One region of the Streptococcus sp. NLAE-zl-C503 genome, then DNA from elsewhere that is predicted to be linked to it. Evidence: predicted binding sites of a transcription regulator. Region 1 holds the regulator's gene; each other region holds the start of a gene.
The links. The regulator CtsR, encoded in region 1, represses protease genes until heat stress. The targets are predictions, from matches to a motif close to TTGGTCAAAAAAGGTCAAANA.
Positions count from the first base shown of each region.

Region 2: the regulator CtsR is predicted to act here: its motif matches at 1,814-1,834, upstream of clpP (ATP-dependent Clp protease proteolytic subunit ClpP).
Region 3: the regulator CtsR is predicted to act here: its motif matches at 1,528-1,548, upstream of BLS46_RS00490 (ATP-dependent Clp protease ATP-binding subunit).

Region 1 is NZ_FNJT01000002.1:357,290-360,429, forward strand. It holds gene BLS46_RS05920 (ATP-dependent Clp protease ATP-binding subunit) at 1-1,020, opposite strand, end outside; gene BLS46_RS05925 (CtsR family transcriptional regulator) at 1,022-1,480, opposite strand; gene BLS46_RS05930 (ABC transporter ATP-binding protein) at 1,599-2,327, opposite strand; gene BLS46_RS05935 (ABC transporter substrate-binding protein) at 2,327-3,140, opposite strand, start outside.
Region 2 is NZ_FNJT01000003.1:206,851-209,990, reverse strand. It holds gene BLS46_RS07280 (ABC transporter substrate-binding protein) at 1-721, opposite strand, end outside; gene BLS46_RS07275 (YlbG family protein) at 809-1,078, opposite strand; gene clpP (ATP-dependent Clp protease proteolytic subunit ClpP) at 1,158-1,748, opposite strand; gene upp (uracil phosphoribosyltransferase) at 1,927-2,556, opposite strand; gene BLS46_RS07260 (deoxycytidylate deaminase) at 2,645-3,112, opposite strand; gene BLS46_RS07255 (TetR/AcrR family transcriptional regulator) at 3,131-3,140, opposite strand, start outside.
Region 3 is NZ_FNJT01000001.1:100,839-103,978, reverse strand. It holds gene BLS46_RS00505 (amino acid ABC transporter ATP-binding protein) at 1-245, opposite strand, end outside; gene BLS46_RS00500 (amino acid ABC transporter permease) at 245-928, opposite strand; gene BLS46_RS00495 (DUF1797 family protein) at 1,119-1,349, shown strand; gene BLS46_RS00490 (ATP-dependent Clp protease ATP-binding subunit) at 1,589-3,140, shown strand, end outside.

The DNA.
Region 1 (3,140 bases):
ACCAACCGTTCTCAAAGTTCCACGAGCCAAGGCTGGTTTCAAGATATTGGCCGCATCCAGAGTCGAGTCAATACCACTCCCAGATCCCATGATGGTGTGAAGTTCATCAATAAAGAGAATCACTTTGCCATCTTCCTCGATATCCTTGATGATGTTGTTCATACGCTCTTCAAAATCTCCACGGAAACGTGTTCCCGCAACGACATTCATCAAATCAAGCTCCAAAACGCGCATCTTGGCCATTTCCGCAGGTACATCCCCACTAGCAATACGCTGAGCAAGGCCAAGGGCTAGAGCTGTTTTCCCGACACCAGCATCTCCAACCAAGACAGGATTGTTCTTGGTCTTTCGACTCAAAATCTGAATCATACGTGAGATTTCCTTGTCACGACCGATAACTGGCTCTAACTTGCCAGAGCGCGCTTGCTCCGTCAGGTCATGCGTGTAGTCCTCGAGACCGCCACTTGGATTCTGAGGCATACCCATCATATTTGCCATGGAATTTTGCTTGTCAGATACCGTGCGATGGCGTTGACGTAAAGCCTTAAGATCTTCTCTAGTCCAGCCAGCACGCTCCTCTAAATTGCGACGAAGAGCAGCAATTCTGACCTGATCTTTCTGGTCTTCATAAGAAAATCCTGCTCTCTCCAAGATGCGAGTTGCCAAGGCATTGCCGTCATGCAAAATCGCATAGAGGACATGCTCTGTCCCTAGCACCTTTGCGTGGACCGCTGAGGCCACATACTCTGCTTCTGCAAAGAGAAGCTCCAAACGATGAGAAAAAGGCAATTCCGTAAAGGTTTCGTCTTGGCTATAGTCCGTTTCAGTCAGTTCCAACGCAACCTCTTCTAAACGGTCCATTTCATAAGGATAATCATTTAGAGTCGCACCTGCCACACTGTAACTGTGATTGGACATGGCAATCAATAAATGCCAAGACTCCAGGTAACGGGCTCCAAAATGGCTTGCAACCATGTAGGCACTCTCGATACATTCATTCAATGCTTTTGAATAGTTCATCTTACTTCTCTTTTCTATCTACCTCTTGTAATAGCTGTCGGAGCATATTGGCACGGACAACTGAGGATTCTTCCCCTAGGACACGATCCGTTGCTACTGAAGTCAGCAAGGTCATCTCCTGCTTGGTCATCAAGTCCTGCTCCACCAAAAGCTGGAGAATATCCTCGTAAATCTCCTGACTAACTCGCTCACCAATCGAGTAAAGCAAATCGCGGAGCATCTCATGATGATTGGAAAACTCAATCCGGCCTATGCGAATGTAGCCTCCGCCACCCCGCTTGCTCTCAACCAAGTAACCTCTGCTTTCAGTAAAACGTGTCTTGATGACATAGTTGATCTGACTCGGCACAACCTGAAAGGTATCTGCCAACTGGCTCCGCTGCAATTCCACGATACCAGATTGGTCTAAAATCGCCTTGATATAGGCTTCGATATGATCTGATGTATTTTTAAATCTCATAGTAAATCAAACTCCTTCTTTGAACCTTGACTATCTTTGACTATTATACCGAAATTTTTGATTTTTTTAAAGGAAAAGGGAGCAAGTAAAGAATAATCTTCACCAACTCCCTATTTTTCTAAGTATTTAATCCCAATTCCGCTAAGATTTGACGCTTATAGGCAATTTTTTGGACTTCCTTGTCTTCGCTCTGGGACCAATCTAGTTTAACTTCAGAAACAATCTGTCCAGGCCGATTTTTTAGAATATAGATGCGGTCACTGAGGTTGAGGGCTTCCTCGATACTGTGTGTGATGATCAAAGTAGTCAGCTGCAGTTGCTTGTGAATCTCCAGATACCAAGCGTGAAGTTCCATCTTGGTCATCTCATCCAAGGCACTAAAGGCCTCGTCTAAGAGAAAGAGTTTGTGCCCGAAAAGGTAGGTGCGGAGTAAGGCCACACGCTGACGCATCCCTCCGCTGAGTTCATGAGGATACTTGTCCCTTACGGCTGTCAACTGGAAGGTCGCAAGAATTTCATCCGCTCGGGCAATGGCTTCTACCTTATTCACCTTTTGAATCAAGAGGGGCAAGATGATATTGCCAAGTACCGTCTTATGTTCTAAGAGCAAATCCTTTTGCAACATATAACTAACGCGCCCCTTGGGATTTTCCTCGCCATCAAGGACAATTCGCCCTGACTGAACTTCTAAAATCCCAGCGATCAGATTAAAGAGGGTGGTTTTTCCAACACCACTTGGACCTAGGATAGAAACCACTTCACCTGAAGTCACTTTCAGATTGATATCCTCTAAAATCCTCTCTTGACCATAGGCATAACTGACGTGTTCTAGTCTAATTTCTGTCATTATTTCACAAATTCATTGGTAAAGCCTTTGCCTGTCAAGTCTTCTTTAAGGATACCATTTTCTTTATCCCATTTGTAGAAGGCATTCCAGCGAGCTACGTCAAATTGTCCCCATTTTTCCTTGTCGCTTGCGTATTCTTTCGACAAGTATTTTTGAGATTCGATAACGAAATCACGTTTTTCCTTGAGTTCGGGAGCATTCTTGATGAGGATATCTGCAGCTTCTTCTGGATGTTCCATGGCATATTGGTAGCCTTTTTTGATAGCTTGGATAACTTTGCGAGCTTCTTCTTTGTTGTCTTTGAGATAGTCGTTGTTTGCGATGATGACTGGTGAGTAGTAGTCAAACTCCTTGACATAGTCTTTCAAGTACATGAAGTTAGCATCTACGCCTTGAGATTTGGCAAGGATACCATCCCAACCGTAGTAGATCCAAGCAGTGTCAAAGACGCCATTGGCAATCGGTGTGATGGAGTTTGAGTCGTTGTTTGGTACTTTTTCGACCTTCTCAAAGTCTCCGCCTTGAGATTCTACCAAGGTTTTCAACATAGCAAGCTCAGTCGGGTCATTCCAGGTTCCATATTTCTTGCCAACCAAGTCTTTTGGACTAGTGACATTGTCAGATTTACGTGAGATGATTCCTGATGTATTGTGCTCTACGATAGCGGCAACGGCAGTGATTCCTGCCCCTTTTTCCAATTTTTTAGCCATGTAGTCTTGGAAATAGATAGCAAATGGTGCCTTGCCATTGATTACCAAGTCAGATGAGCTTTCTTCTGGTGGCAATTTCAAGTCAACATCCACTCCAGCTTCT
Region 2 (3,140 bases), on a different contig from region 1:
CTGTGTAGTAACCTGGAACAACGATAGCGTCAAACTCTTTCCCTTTCATTTTAGTAAGGGCTGCTTGGAAGTCTGTATCCCCTGCTACGAAAGTTTCGTCTGCAACAATTTCACCTTTGTAGGCTTCGCGGAAAGATTTAGCAATACCTTTAGCATAGTCACTAGCATTGTCCGTATAAAGAACAACCTTCTTAGCATTCAATTTGTTTGTCACATAGTTAGAAATAATCTTCCCTTGGAAGCTATCTTGGAAAGTTCCGATAAATAGATATTCTTGACCTTTGGTCAAACCGTCTTGAGTCGCACTTGGTGAAATCAATGGAACCCCTGCTTGAGTAGCGTTGGCTACAGCTGCAGCAGTTGCACCAGATGTCGCAGGTCCTACGATAGCTGTGACTTTTGATTGGGTCACTAGGTTAGTTGTAACAGAGGCAGCCTCAGCAGTTTCAGATTTGTTGTCTTTGTCTACAACTTCGATTTGTTTTCCGTCGATACCACCAGCAGCGTTGATTTCATCAACAGCAAGTTGAGCACCTTTTTGTTCAGAAGTACCATAGGCAGCTACAGCACCTGTTTCTTCAAAGTTAAAACCGATTTTGATAGTCTTTTCGTCTACTGGGTTACCAGTTGTATTTGACGCTCCTGACTTGACCTCTCCACAGGCAGCGAGAAGAGCTACGCTAGCAAGAGCCACAAAAGATAGGGCAAATTTTTTCTTCATTTTTAATCTCCTTATAGTTGTTTCAAAAATAGTATGTTAAGAATATACCGAATTATCAGAAAATTGTCAACACATTTATCTCATTTTTTAAATGATAACGTTTTCCTCGGTGCGATAGAGATTGCCAACAAAGGGAGTTTCTAACTCTTGAATGTGGCAACGTCTTATTTTTTTGATAAATCTTTCCTTACCTAATCTCTCAACTAAGTCATCTAGCTCCTCAGTTGGAACATAGAGCTGCAAGTAACGATGCTTCTTAGAATGGTAACAGATGTCACCGTATTCCTGAAGTTTTTTTGCATCTCGATTATAGTAAAGATAGATGATTAATCCTGAACGATTGACCTTTTCAAACATGGTGAATCCTCTTTCTAAGAAATCTTCTCCTAATTATATCAAAAAAAGCAAACTCCGTCGAGTTTGCTTTCTAGGTTGCTTAGCTCAAAGAATTGTTAGCCATGATTTCATCAATGAAGCCATATTCGAGCGTTTCTTGGGCACTCATCCAGTAATCACGTTCAGCATCCGCGTGAATTTGCTCAACTGATTTACCTGAGTTATCTGCAAGGATTTGCTCCAAAGTCTTACGAGTTTTGAGCAAGTGTTCTGCAGCGATTGCCATATCTGTTTGTTGGGTACCACCACCTGTACCACCCATTGGTTGGTGAATCATGTACTCTGCATTTGGAAGCATGAAGCGTTTGCCTTTTGCTCCACTTGATGCAATAACAGTCCCCATAGATGCAGCCATCCCCATCACGATGGTTTGGACATCTGCCTTGATAAAGTTCATGGTATCAACGATTGCCAAACCAGCCGAAACAGAACCTCCAGGTGTGTTGACATAAAGGTAAATATCTTTTGTGCTGTCTTGAGCATCCAAGAAGAGCAACTGGGCAATAACTGAGTTGGCCATATTATCTTCGACTGGCCCAGTTAGCATGATGATGCGGTCTTTCAGAAGACGAGAGTAAATGTCATAGGAACGTTCTCCACGGCTTGTTTGTTCAATAACTACAGGAATCATTCATTTCTCCTTTTAATGTTGAATTTTCTTAGTCATGCGACTCAATACAGAACTATTATATCTTTTTGGTCAAAAAAGGTCAAATTTTTGCTCTATACTATCGACAGAATCAAAAATTCAACCTCCTCGCGAAATTAGAAACATCCTCCAATTTCATCTTTAAGACTCTATCTGAGTCTTATTTCGTACCGAACAAGCGGTCTCCAGCATCTCCGAGACCTGGAACAATATAGCCATGTTCATTCAAGTGTTCGTCCAGAGCTGCTGTAAAGATTTCGACATCTGGGTGAGCTGCTTGAAGAGCTTTCACTCCTTCTGGAGCAGCTACCAGACAGACAAACTTGATGTTTGATGCCCCACGTTTTTTAAGGGAGTCAACAGCCAAGATTGCTGAGCCACCTGTTGCCAACATTGGATCCACTACAAAGATTTGACGTTGGTCAATATCTTCAGGCAATTTCACCAAGTATTCAACTGGTTGAAGGGTTTCTTCATCACGGTACATACCGATATGTCCAACTTTTGCTGCTGGAACCAAGCTCAAGAGGCCATCTACCATCCCGATACCTGCACGCAAGATTGGGACAATCGCCAATTTTTTACCAGCCAATTGTTTTTGAACGGTCTTTGTGATAGGTGTTTCGATTTCCACATCTTCAAGTGGAAGATCACGAAGTACTTCATATCCCATCAACATTGCAATCTCATCTACTAGCTCACGAAAAGCTTTTGTAGAAGTGTCTGTACGACGCAAGATTGACAACTTGTGTTGAATAAGTGGATGATTAATGACTTCAAGTTTTCCCATTTTCTGAATTCCTTCTTTCAATTTATTCTTCTTATTATATCAAAAAACGGTTTAAAAAGCTTTCTAAACCATTTATTTTTATTAATTTTTAAATCAAATCTGCCTCTTGAAGAGCTGTCTGAACAGTCTCTAATGGTAAATGGGTTAATTCAGTGCCTTTTTCATGATAAAGGTACTGGGCATAGTCATCCATTCGGTACTGGTTGATATAAACCACGCGCTTGCAACCAACTTGTAGCAGTTGTTTGGTGCAGTTCAGACAAGGGAAATGGGTCACATAGGCTGTAAATCCTCTTGGAACCCCTCGTTCAGCCCCTTGCAAGATGGCGTTGACCTCCGCGTGAAGGGTTCGAACACAGTGTCCTTCAATGACCAAACATTCGTGGTCAATACAGTGCTCCGTTCCTGATACGGAACCATTGTAGCCTGTTGAAATGACCTTATTGTCCTTAACTAGGACAGCTCCTACTTTGGCGCGTTTACAAGTGGAACGATTAGCAATCAGTAAGGCCTGGGCTGCAAAGTACTCATCCCAAGCCAGTCTTTTTTCTGTCATAAGTCTTCTCCTTGTCCTCTATTTTTTG
Region 3 (3,140 bases), on a different contig from region 1:
TTTTCACGCATCGCAAAAAGGTCATTCTTCTTATCCGTAATATCGACACCTTCAAAGATAACCTTTCCCTTACTTGCTTCTTCGAGCAGATTCATCGAGCGAAGGAGGGTTGACTTCCCGCTCCCTGACGGACCGATAATTACCACAACTTCCCCTCTTTTGATCTCAAGGTCAATCCCTTTCAAGACTTCATTCTTCCCAAAAGACTTATGCAGTTCTTCAATTTTAATCAAGGTTTCTGTCATTATTTTTTGTCTCCTTGTCCAATATGTTTTTCAAATGCCTTCAAAGCCACTGTCAAAACAGAAGTCATAATCAAGTAATAAAAGGCTGCAAATAAGAGAGGCGTTAAAGGTAGATAGGTCGTCGTTGCTACCGTTGTAGCTCCATTCCAAAGTTCCATGACACCGATTGCTGACAAAAGCGAACTATCCTTGATAATGGTGATAAATTCATTTCCCAGCGCTGGTAAAATATTCTTGATTGCCTGTGGCAAAATAACATAACGCATAGCATTTTTGGGACGAATACCCAAGGAATAAGCCGCCTCTAACTGCCCTTTAGGAACCGCATTGATCCCTGCACGAACGGTTTCAGACACATAGGCACCACTGTTCATAGAAATAATCAGAATACCAGGAATCAAACGAGAAAGGTCCACACCTAAAATTCCCACTTGGATAGTCGGAGCGTTGATATGCATAAGGGCAAAGGCAATCATAATTTGCACCATCATCGGAGTTCCACGGAAAATCCATACATAGACATTCGCAAACCAAACAAGCGGTTTAAAGCGTGATCGCTGAGCAAAGGCCAATAAGACACCTAGAATGGTACCGAAAAAGACTACCAGAATTGAAATCACTACAGTGATAAGAGCACCATAATTAAAATAAGGTAAATACTTTGGTAAAAAGGAAAAATTCATATAAACTCAGCTTTCTAAATATCAGATTGTATGATTATAACATGTATTGAATTAAAATTCAATCTTTTCCCACTGATTTTCACCAATAATTTTATGCAAAAGAGAAATAGCGAGAAATCTTAGTTTTTTCTAGTCAAGTCCCCGTGGTTTATGGTAAAATAGTAACGATAAGAAATGGAGGAGAATCATAATGGAATCACATTTGGTTAGAATCATCAACCGCCTAGAAGCTATGACAAAAGATGGCGGAAATCTAAAACGTAATTTTGAACGTGAAGGAGTTGTTGTTGCAGAAGTTGCTTACAGCTATGACGAAGAAAACGGATCACTCTTCACCCTTCGCGATGTTGAAGCACGTGAAACCTATACCTTTGATAGTATTGACTTGATTGCAATGGAGATCTACGAACTCCTTTACTAATAAAAAATCAGCAGGGAAAACCTGACTGATGAACGAGAATCCTTTTTGTCCCTGCAAATGGGATTTTTTCTTGCCCTCAATGTCGCTTAATTCTCCTTGAATTCTTCTTTTAAAAACGACTACTTCCCAATCTTTTTACTTGCTTTACACCTTAATCATGCTATAATGAGAGTATAAAACTTTGACTATTTTTGACCTTTTTTCTTAGGCCAAAAATAAGAATGAAATGAGGTAGATGTATGCTCTGTCAAAACTGTAAAATTAACGACTCAACAATTCATCTGTATACCAATATCAATGGACAACAAAAGCAAATTGATCTCTGTCAAAATTGCTATAAAATTATCAAAACGGATCCAAACAATACCCTCTTTAAAGGAATGACTGACCTAAACAATCGAGACTTTGATCCTTTTGGAGACTTTTTCAATGATTTGAATAATTTCAGGGCTTCTTCTAATAACGTTCCCCCAACTCAATCAGGTGGAGGATATGGGGGTGATGGGGGATACGGACCTCAAAACCGTGGTCCACTTCAAACACCTCCTAGCCAAGAAAGAGGACTCCTAGAGGAATATGGTATCAACGTAACTGAGATTGCCCGTCGTGGGGATATTGACCCTGTTATCGGTCGAGATGAGGAGATTATCCGTGTTATCGAAATCCTCAACCGTCGAACAAAAAACAATCCTGTCCTCATCGGAGAACCAGGTGTTGGTAAAACAGCAGTTGTTGAAGGTCTGGCTCAAAAAATTGTCGATGGTGATGTTCCCCATAAACTCCAAGGCAAGCAAGTTATCCGTTTGGATGTGGTCAGTCTAGTTCAAGGAACGGGTATCCGAGGCCAATTTGAAGAGCGTATGCAAAAGCTCATGGAAGAGATACGCAAACGCGAGGACATCATTCTCTTTATCGATGAAATCCATGAAATTGTCGGTGCAGGATCTGCGGGCGATGGCAATATGGATGCAGGAAATATCCTCAAACCTGCCCTTGCTCGTGGTGAGTTGCAATTGGTTGGCGCTACTACTCTTAATGAATACCGCATCATTGAAAAAGATGCTGCTTTGGAGCGTCGGATGCAGCCTGTCAAGGTAGATGAACCAACTGTCGGAGAAACCATTACCATCCTCAAAGGGGTTCAAAAGAAATACGAAGACTACCATCACGTCAAGTATACTGATGCTGCTATCGAGGCAGCTGCTAATCTGTCCAATCGTTACATTCAAGACCGCTTCTTACCTGACAAGGCTATTGACCTGTTAGATGAAGCTGGTTCTAAGATGAATCTGACTCTGAACTTTGTTGATCCTAAAGTGATTGATCAGCGTTTAATTGAAGCTGAGAATCTCAAGACTCAAGCTACACGAGAGGAAGACTTTGAAAAAGCTGCCTACTTCCGTGATCAGATTTCCAAGTACAAGGAAATGCAGAAAAACAAGGTGACCGATCAGGATACTCCTATCATTAGCGAGAAAACCATTGAACATATCATTGAGCAGAAAACTAATATCCCTGTTGGGGAACTAAAAGAAAAAGAACAATCTCAACTCATCCATCTGGCAGACGACCTCAAGGCCCATGTTATCGGACAAGACGAGGCTGTTGATAAGATTGCCAAAGCCATCCGTCGTAATCGTGTTGGACTTGGTACTCCCAACCGCCCAATCGGAAGTTTCCTCTTTGTCGGACCAACTGGTGTCGGTAAGACAGAACTTTCCAAACAACTAGCCATTGAACTCTTTGGCTCTGCTGACAGCATGATTCGTTTTGATATGAGTGAATACATGG